One region of the Colwellia sp. KS18-150 genome, then DNA from elsewhere that is predicted to be linked to it. Evidence: predicted binding sites of a transcription regulator. Region 1 holds the regulator's gene; the other holds the start of a gene.
What was found. Region 1 encodes LexA, which represses DNA repair genes until DNA is damaged. Its sites were predicted from a motif close to TACTGTATNNNNATACAGTA; they were not measured.

Region 1 (7,693 bases):
CTGCTGGTATTTCAAATTCATCAACCAATAATTCGGTTAACATTGACAATATTTCTTCTTTACTTTGCATGGTGTTCTCAATACTAATGTTGTTCGATAAATTGAACTAGGTTGTTAATTGAATAAAAGTGTTCTTTAGTTTTTTCTGAAGTAGCTTCAATTTTAACATCAAAGGTTTTTTTGATTGCTAAACCAAGCTCTAAAGCATCAATGGAATCTAAGCCTAAGCCTTCACCGAATAACGGTTCATCATCGATAATATCTTCAGGCGAAATATCTTCTAAATCAAGAGTCTCTATGATTAATGATTTTAAAATAGTGCGAGTATCAGCCATTTAATCCTAATTCCTTACAAAAATACTGCTGGGTTTCACGAGTCAGTGATCTTACTGCTAATGAAGTGTTCGTTTGGTCAAAATATTTACTATTATCAATAGCAGCTTGCGCTGTTAAAGTAACAACAAACTTTTTATGTGGCACATCATACCACGATTCTTTTTTAGTTAGTGTACTTGGTTTTACTGAAATGAAGATTGGTTGGTAATTTGCTTGGCAACGTATAGCAATATTGGCAGCACCACGCTTAAATATGAGTGGTTCGCCGTTGACACTGCGAGTACCTTCAGGAAAAACAACGATATTTGAGCCAGAGTTTAGACTTTTTTTGCAGTCATCGAACAATTGATCTGAGTTTGTATTATCAATATAACCAACTCTTTTCACCACGCCACGTAAAAAAGGGTTTTTAAACAAGGCGGATTTAACCACACAGTCAGCATTGGGTACATAAGCAATAATTAAAACTACATCGATAAGTGATGGGTGATTGGCTATAACTACTTGCTGTCGCATAGTGCGAAGTTGCTCAATATTTTCCAACTTTACCTGCATAATGCCCAGTAATTGCATGAGCTTTATAAACCAATAAAAAGCCTTATGTATTGTATACCGAGCATTTTTTTTGCGTTTATCTTTGTTGCGTACTATTAATGATTGAATGGGGAAAATGATTGAAGAGATAACTAACGCGCCCAATCCGAAAGTAGCAAAGCAAAAACCGGTAGCTAAAACGCGCCAATAATAATTAATACGCGACATTAATGAAAACCTAAAGAAATTGAATAGTTACCGCTATTTAGTGGCGTATTACTTTGCAGATAAAATTGACGGATAAAATCAACACTTAAATCTGCTCTATCTTCTTTATTGGCTATTACTTCGTCTAGGCTAACGTTAATATTGGCTAGGCTATCATTAGTTTCTTCACAGGAAATAACCATAGTTATGCAGCGTGCGGGTTTATGGGGCTCAAAGCGACGATATTCATTAGGTACATCAAAGTCACAAAACGTGAAAATTACCGCTGTATTCTCTTGCTGACATTGCATCAAAGCTTCTATTAGCCCTTCAGTAAAAGTATTCACTCCAGCACTAACCGTGGTGGTGGCAGCTGTATTTTGTGTTGAAATACTAAATAAACCTGTGGTTGCATTATGAACGGATAATGCAAACTGTGTGGGTGATAAGTCTTCACCCAAAGCAGCACTTTTAATTAGTTTGACTGTTTTAGCTAGGTCACCATGCTGGGAAGCAAATATTAACGGTAAATTTAGAGAAAAAACGCTAGGAATATCCAAGCAGTGCAGGGCAACTTTGCTAAAAGGGCTCAGTCTTCTTAATTGTGCCTTAGGATAAAATTGTGGTTTAGGCGGGGTAAATTCCTCAGGAAGGTTTAAATCACCTTTCGCCCACAACGAGAGTTCACTCTCGTTGTCAATTCCTTGCAGCCAGACTTTAAAATTGTTTATATAAGCTTTCATTATTAGTTTTTGTAGCTTTTACGCTATGATCTAGCTTCTTATTTTAGTAACAATTATTTTATCAAAGTGGCATTTGTTCTACAAACTCAGTTTTTATTATGATGAACTATCATTTACATACATTTTCAGCCCTGAATCGTGATTTTTATGTGGCCGAATTATTGAACATAAAGGGTTGTGAAGATTCATGTGTCGGCTATTTAAGTGCCGAAGAGTTAATCGTGCTAGGGAAGCGAAAGCGTAAGAAAGCTGAATATATTTTTAGTCGCTTTATTGTTAAAAAGGTGGCGGGATTAAGTATTGAACAAGCCAGCAATATGACCGTAAAGTACTGTGCTGAATTAAATACCGCTGGAATATTCTTACAAAAGACCCTCAAGAAAAAACTTTCATTAAGCCATAGTGGCCAATTTGTCGCCTTTAGTTTTTGTGAGCTAAATGAGAATGTAGGTATTGATATTGAAATATTAGCGGAGAGAAAAATTAAACCATTAATTGAAGCGTTTTTTAGTGCGACAGATCAAAAAATGATAAATGCCGCGGAAAAACCTATGGAGTGTTTTTATCAATTATGGACAGAAAAAGAAGCGGTTACAAAATTGATGAATACTTCAATATTTACATTAATGTCGATACCTTCTATAGAACTGCAGCGAAAACACTCTCTTCATAGTGAAATAGGTGATGATTACGCAGTAACCATTGCAAGAAATAAAAATGAAAACTCAATCTAGCTTTTAGTGTTTAGGTTAGTTATTAAGTCTAAATAATGTCCAGTACTTTATTTAGTTAAGTTGAGGCAAAGGTAAATTAGTAAAACCTTGCACCTGAATCTAAACTGTATATACTAACAGTGTAAATAAATACAGGACTTTGCCTAGAAAGGAAAAGCTTATGTCAGCTATAAATGAATTAAAGCCTTTAACAAATCGTCAACAACAGATATTTGATCTGATCAAAGAAGCAATTAATGACACTGGAATGCCACCAACACGTGCAGAAATTGCAGAGTTTTTTGGTTTTAAATCAGCCAATGCTGCAGAAGAGCATTTAAAGGCACTGGCTAAAAAGGGTTACATTGAAATGTTACCTGGCACCTCTCGAGGTATACGCTTAGCAGAACAGTTCACCCAAGAAGAAGGTTTGCCATTAATTGGCCGTGTCGCTGCTGGCGAACCTATTTTGGCAGAAGAACATGTTGAAGATCATTATCAAATGGATGGTAATCTGTTTCATCCACCAGCAGATTACTTATTACGTGTTAATGGCGAAAGTATGAAAGACATTGGTATTTTAGATGGTGATTTACTTGCGGTACATCAAACGACGGATGTACAAAACGGTCAGGTCATTGTGGCTCGTGTTGAAAACGATGTGACAGTGAAGCGCTTTAAGCGAGAAGGAAATGTCGTTTATTTACATGCAGAAAATGAAGAGTTTTCACCCATTAAAGTTGATTTAAGCTCTCAAGAATTTAATATCGAAGGTATTGCTGTTGGCATTATTCGCAGTGGCAGTTGGATGTAATTAATACCAACCTTTGTAAAAATGGGTAAATGGTTGAGCTGCATTGTGAGCTCAACTTACCTTTAAAACCTCCTCAATTATTCAATTCCTATCAAAAATAATCTGGTCATTAAATGAGCATGTCCAAGTACTTAAGTCATAATGAATAATATTCATCCAAATTATAGTTAAAATTCATACAGCCCATGTACACAAGGCTATAGCTCAACTTAGAGCTCTTACTCTATTGAAATTGTTAGTGTTTATTTTTATATAGCTAAAATATTGTTTGACCTAGATCAAATTTTGAGTGATTCTAGAACAGTAATCGAACAAAAAATAACTGTACAAAAATAATAAGACGTTAGTGCGCTATTCGATAACTGAGTTTCATATCTAAACTTTCTCTGATGGGAGAGTGCTACTCAACGTCAGTTAATTTACTAAAAATATAATAACAAAATTAACAGATAATCAGTTGAATGAGTTGTGATGTACATGACTGTGTTTCTGTTTTCTATTTTTTTATATCCTATTCTAAGCGATGAAAAGTCCTGAACTACTCTTCACGTTGAATTGGTATTGATAGAGGAGAGGTTGAGTGAGTAGAAGTATCCAACGTTGGTTGTTGGGGGGGGGGCTGTTTGTTAGTAGTCTGCTTTCCTGTACAGCTTGGGCAGATTCACAGTTAAATCTGACCAAGGGGGTAACAGCAATTAGTGAAGAAGTATATGACTTACATATGTTTGCTCTTTATATATGTACTGTTATTGGTGTTATTGTCTTCGGCGCTATGTTTTGGTCCATGGCTTTTCATCGAAAATCAAAAGGCGTAAAAGCTGCTGATTTCCATGAAAGTACCTTAGTAGAAATACTGTGGACAGCAATACCTATCCTTATTCTCATTGCTATGGCCGTTCCGGCAACACACACTTTGATTGCCATGGAAAACAATGACAATTCTGAAGTCACCATTCAAGTAACCGGTTCTCAATGGAAATGGCATTACAAATATTTTGATCAGGACATTGAGTATTACTCGGTTCTTTCTACTCCAAGAGAAGAATACGAAAATCAAAATGGTACTTTTGACGGTACTGGCGCAAGCAAAAATGTCAATTATCTACTTGAAGTAGATAAGCCTCTCGTTATACCAGCTAATAAAAAAGTTCGTTTTCTTATTACTTCTGATGATGTAATTCATTCTTGGTGGGTTCCAGCGTTTGCAGTTAAGCAAGATGCTAACCCTGGTTTTATTAATGAAGCGTGGACTAAAGTAGATGTACCTGGCGTATATCGTGGACAATGTGCGGAGCTATGTGGTAAAGATCATGGCTATATGCCGGTTGTAGTCGAAGTTAAGTCAGAACAGGATTACGCGTTATGGCTTGATGAGCAAAAGGCTTTAGTAGCACAGGCAAAAGAAGCAGAAAAAGCATCATTAAGTGCTTCCATGTCTGAAGATGAATTAATGCAATTGGGTGAATCAACTTATATTGCTCATTGTGCATCATGTCATCAACCTACTGGTTTAGGTTTACCGCCAACATTCCCAGCATTAAAAGGAAGTCTTGTTGCAACAGAGGGCTCTATTATTGATCACATCAAAATCGTACAAAATGGTAAGGGTATGATGCCTCCATTTGGCAAGCAATTGAGTTTAGCTGAAGTTGCCGCAGTTGTTACTTATGAGCGTAATGCTTGGGGCAATAATACTGGTGATTTGGTGCAAAGTTCAGATGTTAATGCGGCTAGCGGGGAGTAAAAAATGACTACAGAAACAATTAATGAATCGCTAGCGGATGAACATCATGGCGATTCTCATGATCATAAAATGACGGGAATAAAGCGTTGGTTGTATACGACCAATCATAAAGATATCGGTACTTTGTATTTATGGTTTTCGTTTATCATGTTTTTAACTGGTGGTGCACTAGCCATGGTAATACGTGCTGAATTATTTCAGCCCGGTTTGCAGCTTGTTGAACCTGATTTTTTTAATCAGTTAACTACCACTCATGGCTTAATTATGGTGTTTGGCGCCATAATGCCTGCTTTTACCGGTTTTGCTAACTGGATGTTGCCTATGATGATTGGTGCTCCAGATATGGCATTACCAAGAATGAATAACTGGAGCTTTTGGATTTTACCATTTGCTTTCGCTATTTTGATTGGTTCATTCTTTATGGAAAGCGGCGCACCAAACTTTGGTTGGACATTCTACGCTCCATTATCTACCACATATTCAAATGGTAGTACGGCATTTTTTGTTTTCGCTGTTCATATCATGGGTATATCTTCAATCATGGGGGCAATTAATATAGTTGTTACCATCATGAATTTACGTGCACCTGGCATGACATATATGAAAATGCCGTTATTTGTATGGACATTCTTTATTACTGCTTATCTGTTAATCGCGGTAATGCCCGTGCTCGCAGGGGTAGTGACTATGTTACTTACCGATACCTATTTTGGTACCAGCTTTTTTGATGCCGCAGGTGGCGGTGACCCAGTAATGTTCCAGCATATTTTCTGGTTCTTTGGTCATCCGGAAGTTTACATCATGATCTTGCCTGCATTTGGTATCGTTTCAACTATCATACCGGCGTTCGCACGTAAGAAGTTATTTGGCTATAGCTCTATGGTATATGCGACTTCTTCAATAGCGTTGTTATCATTCATTGTCTGGGCTCATCACATGTTTACCACAGGTATGCCATTATTTGGTGAACTGTTTTTCATGTATTGCACCATGTTAATTGCTGTACCAACAGGCGTTAAAGTCTTTAACTGGGTAGCAACGATGTGGCGTGGTTCTATGACCTTTGAAACACCGATGTTATTTTCTATCGCTTTCGTGATTCTCTTTACCATAGGTGGTTTCTCGGGTTTGATGCTGGCACTGACGCCGGTAGATTTCCAATACCATGATACTTACTTTGTAGTAGCTCACTTCCATTATGTATTAGTAACGGGCTCTTTATTTTCTATCTATGCAGGAGCCTATTATTGGTTACCTAAGTGGACAGGACATATGTACAGTGAGAGTTTAGCTAAGTGGCATTTTTGGTGTTCATTAATCTCAGTAAATTTACTGTTCTTCCCTATGCACTTTTTAGGTCTTGCAGGTATGCCTCGTCGGATCCCTGATTATGCATTGCAGTTTGCAGACTTTAACAAGTGGGTCAGTATTGGTGGCTTTGCCTTTGGTTTATCGCAGCTTATTTTCTTAGCAGTAGTAATCAAATGTATTAAAGGTGGTAAAAAAGCTCCTGCTAAACCATGGGATGGTGCTGAAGGCCTAGAGTGGACCGTAGCAAGCCCTGCACCATATCACACCTTTAGCACACCGCCGAAGATTGATTAATCATGGATAAAGATACTACTAAAACCGATGTTCAAGCAGAGCAAAAGCAAAGTAACACCAAAGTTATTAAAAAGTTAGTGTTGGTTGTATTTGCCATGTTTGGCTTTGGTTTTGCTTTAGTGCCTTTATATGATGTGTTTTGTGATATTACCGGTTTGAATGGAAAAACAAATGACGTTGCTGTGACTTATAATGATGATGGTATTGATACCTCTCGTACTGTCACAGTGCAGTTTATTACTCGCAACGCTAAGGCAATTCCTTGGCAATTTAAGCCAGTGATAAACGAAATTGAAGTTCATCCAGGTGAAATGAAATTTGTTAATTTTTACGCAAAAAATGAATCGAGAAAAGCTATTGTAGGTCAAGCTGTACCATCAGTTTCTCCCGGTTTGGCAGCAAGTTACTTTCAAAAGATAGAATGTTTCTGCTTTACACAACAGCCTTTACAGGCAGGTGAAGAAGTGGAAATGGGGTTACAATTTTATGTGGATCGCGATTTACCTGCAGACATAACCACACTGACCTTATCTTATACTTTATATGATATTAGCGGCAAGGCTGACTCATAGCGTAAAAGTTTAATCGCTTTATAAAACTCTTGATAAGAAAGAGGAAATAGAAATGACAACAAAAGAATATGAAAGTTATTACGTACCAGCACAGAGCCATTGGCCCATAGTTGGAGCTGTAGCCTTATTTATGATTGCATTTGGGGCTGCAACTTATGTTACTGATCTTAAGAATGAAGTTGGTGGATATGGCGGCTACCTATTATTAGCAGGTATCGCTTTAGTAGTTTATATGGTTATTGGTTGGTTCACTAACGTAATTGATGAATCTATGGCGGGTAAGTACAGCCATCAAATGGATGGTTCATTCCGACAAGGTATGAGTTGGTTTATTTTTTCTGAAGTAATGTTCTTTGCAGCCTTTTTCGGCGCGCTTTTTTATGCCAGAGTATTTTCAGTACCATGGTTAGATGGTGCCGGAAATA
Region 2 (7,693 bases), on a different contig from region 1:
CTTTAAGTTTTCCGCATTCACTTCCAAGGCGTTACCATCAGCTAAGCCTTGCTTCATGACTTCTTGCCAATTTTCTAAATCAATACCTTCTTGATCAAACACCATACCTTTAGAGTTGGCGATACCATAAACTTTCAAAGCAATATTCTGCTCTTTTAGGCTGCTTTGTTGGCGTGATATTTGTGCAATTAGTTCGCTACCAACAACACCACAGCCAACCAAGAACACATCGATAGTCGGTTTATGTGAGAAGAAGTTTTGATGGCTAACTTTCATAGCATCGGTACATTTTCGTTGTTCAATCACCACAGAAATACTACGCTCTGATGAGTCTTGAGCTATTGCGACAACATTCACTCTTGCCTGCTCTAATGAACTAAAGAATTTTGCTGCTACACCCCGTTGGTGATGCATACCATCACCAACCAGAGAAACGATAGAAAGCTCACCTTTTAAAGCAACAGGCTCGAGTAAACCATTAAGCAGCTCTAATTCAAACTCTTCTTTTAGACTTTGCTCAGCTAATTGAGCATCACTTGAGTGGATACAAAAACTGATACAGTATTCACTTGATGATTGGCTAATTAAGACTAATGAAATATTTTCACGGCTCATGGTAGCAAACACTCGACTCGCCATGCCAACCATACCTTTCATACCTGGACCTGATACATTGACCATGGTTAAATCATCAAGGTTTGATATGGCTTTAACACGTTTTTGTTGATCATTTTCGTTAGAAATTAATGTACCCGGCGCTGCTGGATTACTGGTATTTTTGATTAAGCAAGGAATATGATATTGCGCGATAGGTCCGATTGTTTTCGGGTGTAATACACTAGCACCAAAATATGATAACTCCATCGCTTCTTGGTAAGACAAATAATCTAATAATTTAGCTTCTTTGATCATTCGAGGGTCGGCATTATATACGCCATCAACATCCGTCCATATTTCGCAGCACTCCGCTTGCATACAAACGGCTAGAACTGCTGCAGAATAATCTGAGCCATTGCGACCTAATGTCGTGATTTGACCTTGCTGATCATCAATATCGACATGAATACCGATAAAACCTGGCATTAATGAAATGGTATTTAGTTTTTCGTATTCCGCAGAAAACTTCTCTTTAGAGAGTACCAAGTCAGCTACTGCATTTAATGATGAGTCATTGGTATAGAGAAACTTCTCTGGTGATAATAACGAAACTTGCAAACCTGAAGATTGTAGCACTGAGTCTAAGATAGCAACGCTTAAGCGCTCTCCAGTACTGATAACACGTGCGCGAATATGATCAGGACAATAAGTTAACATTGTCGCCCCTTGCATAAAACGCTGTAACTGATGCTCATAATTAGTCAACGCTTGTTCGCAATGTTGAGAATTAAAGCTTTCAAGACTTGCTGATAAATCGTCAATAATAGTGGTTATTGCGCGCTTAAAATGACCTAAATCTGTAATTAGCTTGGCTTCATCGGTAATATTCTCCGCCATAGCTACTAGGTGATTAGTGACACCCTGCGGAGCTGAAACAACAACCGCCACATCAGAAGACTGGCTTTTATCTTTTATAATATCAGCAACTTGACGAAAGCGCTCAGCAGAAGCTAGGGATGAGCCACCAAATTTAAGTACACGCATTATTTTTTCCTTTAATAAAAACAAAAAACCCGTAACCTTTTCAGGTCACGGGCTTCGATAAAATTGTTATTTTTTACACGTTAGCCAGCGACCGCCATCCCAATTCGGGTGGTGGTAATAATAATGGTTTGGCTAGTAGTAATATTCATGATTGATAAAATGCCTGAATTGCCACTTTGTGTCAACCTTAATTGGCACTCTCAACTCAGACTAAAAAGTTATAGGTTATGAATAACTATATAAGTAAGATTAATAGTTATTAAAAAACGTACCTTTTAAATAAAAAATAACATTAATATGGCAATTAATTACCTAGCAAAAAATACAAACTGGTAAGAGAAAGTGTCGCTGACGACATATATATAAAGGCCATGCTTAAGCTATGCGTATTAAGTTTCATCACTATTCCTATTTATGTTAATTCAAACAAGTGAGAGTCAATTAATTGTGCTTTTTACTTCAAAGCATTGATAAACAGAGAAATAAGCTAATTTCATGCCACTATGTTTTTGGACATAAGCATAATAAGGTAATGGGTGCTAGGCATCTGCAATGAATAGTTAACTGACTGTAAGGATTTGTACGCGTTACAGAGGAATTGATTAAGGGAGTTGCCAACTTAATTTAGACTGATGATTTCTCAACCAAAGCTTAGCTTGTTTATAATCTGGAAAATATTTAGCAACTAACTGCCAAAAATCCGTTGAGTGGTTTAAAAATCGTAAATGGCACAGCTCATGGACAACAATATAATTGATGACATCGTCAGGTAACATCATCATTAAATAGTTGAAACTAAGCTCTCCCCTACTATTACAACTTCCCCATCTAGCGCGATATTGGCGAATTTTGATACTCGTGGACTGAAGCTGTGTTACTTCACTGTAATGGCTAACTTTTTCGGGGATAATAGTTTGTGCTAGTTGTTTAAAGTAAGCTTCTAACTGCTTTTTGACAGCGATTTGAAGTTTAGTTTGATCAGTTAATTTCGCTTCATAGCGTCTTGCAAAGACTATGTGAAATTCTGCCGCTTCTTGATGAAAGTGAGTTTCAGATTTGATGCCAAAACTAATTTTCAAGCTGACCAGTTGCCCTAAAATATACAACTGGCTACCTTGTGAAAAGCAACAAGATTCAGCTTGTTTCTGTGATTGCTCAATAACTTTTGCTTTCAGCCAGGCAGACTTTTCGTTTACTAAAGTATTAATGGTTTTATTATCCACAAAGTGAGGAGCACGAACCACGATTTTTCCATGCCTAACCTCTAGTGAAAGTGTTTTGCGACGATCACTGCGAATAATTTGAAATTCAACCATAGCTTTACGTTTAGCTAGCCTCACTAAGCTTCGGTTTTGCTGCTGCTTTCTTTTTTGGTTTGGCTGCCACAGCCGGCTTTACTTCTTCGGCTACCGGCTCTGCTAATGCAGGCTTTTTGGCGGTATTTTTAGCGACTTTTTTTGCAAGTAAAGCCACAAGCACTTCTTCTCTATGTTGTGCTAAATAAATACTCAGCTCTTCATTTACAGCATCGCTTAATTCAACGGGTGATTGCGCAAAGACTTCAGCCAAATTATCAGCCATATCCAACATTTTATCGTATTCATCTGCTGACTTCTTATCCATAAATGTTTTTGCCTCCACCCCGTGTCTAATGACGACAAATCTACTTTCAACTGCCATTGTTATTCCTTAGTCATGTTAAAAGAAAAGGTTTAAATTAGTTTTATGAGCTTATCACGAACTACCGCAAACTGTATATAATAACAGTGTTAATTTTAAGTTAATTCTATATTCAGGCAATATTCGTTGCTTTTTATCTCACGTTAAATTGCACCTACAAAAGATTTCGTATGTCCATTTATTTACAAATGTAAAAGTTTTGAAACAACTGCACAATTATTTTTTGCATATTAAATAAACAATCAATAACTTAACAGTTTTAAGGACAAAATAGCAGGACTTTTACTTACATCCACAAGCAAAGTGTTAACAACTTTTTATCCAAAATACTCCACTATTATATGGCGTGTTGCACTTTAGTTACACGTTGACCAATATTATTATGGAGAATATCATGAGAACATTAAAAACAACCCTTATCGCACTTGCTACAGCCGTTCCTGTATTAGCTTTTAGTTTACCTAGCCAAGCCATGGACCCTACCTTAGAAAAAGCCTTGGTAAAAATGTGTAAAGCTGCTGCGAGTAACACGCCAATTAGACTAAAAAACTCTATCGACGCCTATCGTTTATCAGATAGGAATGTTGCCTTAAATGTAATGTGTAATGGCGATGATATTATTAGTTTTGCTGAGAACCATGGCGCAGACAAAACTGCAGCAAAATTACAACGAAGCATAGGTAATGTTAGTATTATTGATACTGCGGCGGCAGAGAAACTTAGTGTCACATTCACCGAATAGTTTTGAGGAATAACAATGTGTTATTAAACAAGAGCACTCTACATTAGAAGTAGGTGCTCAGTTTACTAATCACCGAATAGTTTTTCAAACCAATTGCGTTCATCTTTATTCGTTTTTAAGCAATTTTCAGTTTTTCGAATACCTAAAGAAATAGCGGGATAACTTTTAGTATTTTGACAATCACTGGTAACTGCGTTGCCTGTTTGTTGCTCAAACACAGTCAAAACAACTGCATCGGGTTTACTGTGAACTAGGTTTGTCACTCCTTGCTTTTTCATATAATCTGCGAAAAGCACCAAAGCGCCACTACTACCCGTTAACCCTGTCGGGGTATTGTTGTCATTGCCTAACCATGTAGTAACTAAATGCGTGTCATCATAACCAATAAACCAACTGTCGCGTAAATCATTACTGGTACCGGTTTTGCCCGCTAACTCAGCTCCTTTTACTCGCCATGATAACGATCTTGCCGTGCCTGTTTTCGCCACTTCTGTTAACGCAAAGTCAAGTAAATATGCTGCATTGGTAGATAATATTTGCGCTGGTTTTTCTTCAAACTCCCAAACAGTAGCACCGCTTTCTCCGACGATCAGATTAATAGCATGTGCTGACATTGCACTGCCTTGTTTAGCCAACGGTAAATACATTTGATTAATTTGCCAAGGAGACATGTCAATCGCCCCTAGTAGCATTGATGGCCGAGTGACTAACTCTTTGCGATAACCTAACGAATACATAGCATTAGCAATATTATCTAATCCTAACTTCATTCCTAAATTAACCGTCGGAATATTTAAAGAGTTAACTAAGCCATCAATCAATGGCACTTGTCCTCTATATTCACCATCATAATTTTGAGGTTGCCATTTTTGACCTTTTTCGCTACTTAGGGTTATCGGCTTATCGTCTAATACAGTCGCCAAATTAAATTGCTCATATCGCTCTAGTGCTGCGATGTAAATAATAGGCTTAATCAGCGATCCAATCGGTCTATTGACATGTAAGGCTCGGTTGAAGCCAGCATAACCACTTTGTTTATCTGCTACTATGGCACGCACTTCAGCACTAGCGATATCTGTCACTATCATTGCCGCTTGTAAATCTTTTTGTTTTTGTTGCTTTTCTAGCACAGAAAGTCTTGATGCTACGGTTTGCTCTAGTAACTGCTGACTGACATGAGAGAAGCCAGTAAAAACTTTAATACCTGATTTTTGCTGACGACTAGATATCTGCTTATTGAGCTCACTTTTGACCAGTTGTAAATAAGCTGGATAATTTTGGCTTTTAAATCGACGCTGCTCTCGAACAGTTAATGGCATAGTTACCGCTTGTTCAAACTCATGCACAGATAATAAGTTTTGCTCAAACATTAAACGGAGAATCAAATCGCGTCGAGTTTTTGCTCTCTTTGGATGACGCCAAGGGTCGTAATAGCTTGGCCCTTTTACTTGTGCGACGATGAGTGCAATTTGCTCATGGTCTAGTTGGGTTATCGGTTTGCCAAAATAAAATTTGGCGGCTAAACCAAAACCATATATGCCATTGGCATAGTGTTGCCCTAAATAGACTTCATTAAGGTAGGCTTCCAACAATTGATCTTTGCTATACCTAACTTCAATAATCAGAGCCATTAAAGCTTCTTTTAACTTGCGGGTTAGTGTGCGTTCTCGCGTTAAAAACATATTTTTAACGAGTTGCTGAGTAAGCGTACTGCCTCCCTGCACGGTTCGGCCAGCCATCAAATTACTATATAAAGCACGCAAAATACCAAAAGGCGAAATACCTTGGTGATGATAAAAATCACGATCCTCTATCAACAACAAAGTATCAAGTAATAAAGTAGGGACATTTTCAAGGTCAATTAAAACGCGATCTTCTTTATTATCAGGAACTAAACGAGCTAGTAAAATCGGCTCAAGTTTTATGCTTGCAACAGCTGAGTCGTCAATATCAAGATAGCTAATTTTGCCTTGCTCAAATTCTATGGTGAGTTTAACCGCTGAATTACTTTCGCCTATTCCAGCATCCGGAAAATCAAATGCTCGACGATAAACAATTAGCCGTTTTGATGATTGTGCATATTGTCCTGGACGATAAACAGTAGTAACTTTTTGATAACCATTTAATTTAAGCGATTCAACTAATAAACTTAAACTTTTTTCCTCTCCTAGGTATACCTTTTCAATTTGGCCATAAATTTGTGCTGGTACTTGCCATCGTTGACCTTCAAATTTTTGCTGAACTTTAGCATCTAAATAGATAGTGAATATCACCAGTACAAAAATAATCGCCAGCATAAGTTTAAGACTGGTAATGAATACCCAGTTTAACCATGATGTTGTAGCGTTTTTCTTTGGGGTTTTATCATTGTTTTTCTTAGTGACCATTAACTCTGAATTTCCTAACTTCTTTTTGCGGTAATATTTTCAATATGACGTTTCGTTTTATTTGTCGCTTTGGTATTAGCAGGATCATCTGGCCAATAATGCTTGGGATAGCGACTTTTCATATCTTTTTGAACAGCTTTATAACTGCCCGCCCAAAACTGGGCTAAATCTTGTGTGATTTGAATAGGTCGCTGAGCGGGTGATAATAACTCTAAAACAAGTGAGGCACCATCATTGTTATTGCTCTGAGCACTTGTAGTTATGCCTATTTTCGGTGTTTCCTGTAGTCCATAAACCTCTTGCATAGGTAACGACACCTTAGGGGATTTTTCCATGCCGTATGTTATCGGGCAATGACGCCCAGTAGGGCCAAGATAGTGACTCGGAGCTGCTTGAGCCAAAATTTGTTGTTGTTGATAATTTAGCAAGGACAATAAAATAGCTGATAAGTCGAGTTGTAATAATTTCGCTTTCGACTTAATTTCTCCTACAAAAGGGGCTAACCACTGATTTAAATTCGCAAGCAGCCAGTGATCAGATATTTCAGGAAGTTCATATGCAGGAAAATAACGACATAACCATTGCCACCTAGCTTTTAGCTCTAAATCTTTTCGCTGCCAGCCTAGGACATCTAGCCCTTTTTTATTGATGTAGGTACACCACATATCCCGAATTATATCCGCGCTAATCACCTTATTCGATACCGTTGACGATAACACTAAGGCTGCAAGCTTAATTTGTTTTCTTACTATGATTTTACCACTGGAGTCATCAAATATTGCTAACTCCTTCTCTTTGATATTCTTAGCAAAAACATGTTCAATATGGGAAAGTTCAATACTTGCCGCCAAACGGACTCTTAAAACACTATTTATTTGCATTAAATCAGCAACGACTAAAAATGGCTCAGCCACCAAGACATCTTGTTCATTCAAACTCACTCCCTTACCATTTGCACAAATATACTCTCCCACAGATTTCCTTGCCATAGCTACCCGTTCAGGGTAAGCATATGCGAGTAATAAGCCGCTCATTTTTGTGGGTGAATCCCTTAACAAAGTTAACGCCTCGCTTAATACTATCTGTAAACTTCTTAACAAGGTTTTTACTTGTTTTATTATATTAACTAAATTGCCATAAGGCTTGTGCCAATGAGCAATTAACTGTTCCACTCTATGATTTAAATTACTATCATATTGAGCACGATCCTTTGCCAATATATCTCGCTCTTCTAGAAGCGCTG

Region 2: the regulator LexA is predicted to act here: its motif matches at 3,391-3,410, upstream of AC27IF_RS04965 (YebG family protein).

Annotation. Positions count from the first base shown of each region.
Region 1 covers NZ_BAAJMC010000009.1:38,565-46,257, forward strand. Annotated here, with positions in the region: gene AC27IF_RS12375 (acyl carrier protein) at 1-70, opposite strand, end outside; gene AC27IF_RS12380 (phosphopantetheine-binding protein) at 84-335, opposite strand; gene AC27IF_RS12385 (lysophospholipid acyltransferase family protein) at 328-1,098, opposite strand; gene AC27IF_RS12390 (beta-ketoacyl synthase chain length factor) at 1,098-1,820, opposite strand; gene AC27IF_RS12395 (4'-phosphopantetheinyl transferase family protein) at 1,919-2,554, shown strand; gene lexA (transcriptional repressor LexA) at 2,715-3,347, shown strand; gene coxB (cytochrome c oxidase subunit II) at 3,928-5,091, shown strand; gene ctaD (cytochrome c oxidase subunit I) at 5,095-6,696, shown strand; gene AC27IF_RS12415 (cytochrome c oxidase assembly protein) at 6,699-7,268, shown strand; gene AC27IF_RS12420 (cytochrome c oxidase subunit 3) at 7,321-7,693, shown strand, end outside.
Region 2 covers NZ_BAAJMC010000002.1:387,367-395,059, forward strand. Annotated here, with positions in the region: gene thrA (bifunctional aspartate kinase/homoserine dehydrogenase I) at 1-1,641, opposite strand, end outside; gene AC27IF_RS04960 (M48 family metallopeptidase) at 2,244-2,957, opposite strand; gene AC27IF_RS04965 (YebG family protein) at 2,968-3,321, opposite strand; gene AC27IF_RS04970 (DUF3718 domain-containing protein) at 3,716-4,063, shown strand; gene mrcB (penicillin-binding protein 1B) at 4,129-6,450, opposite strand; gene hrpB (ATP-dependent helicase HrpB) at 6,465-7,693, opposite strand, start outside.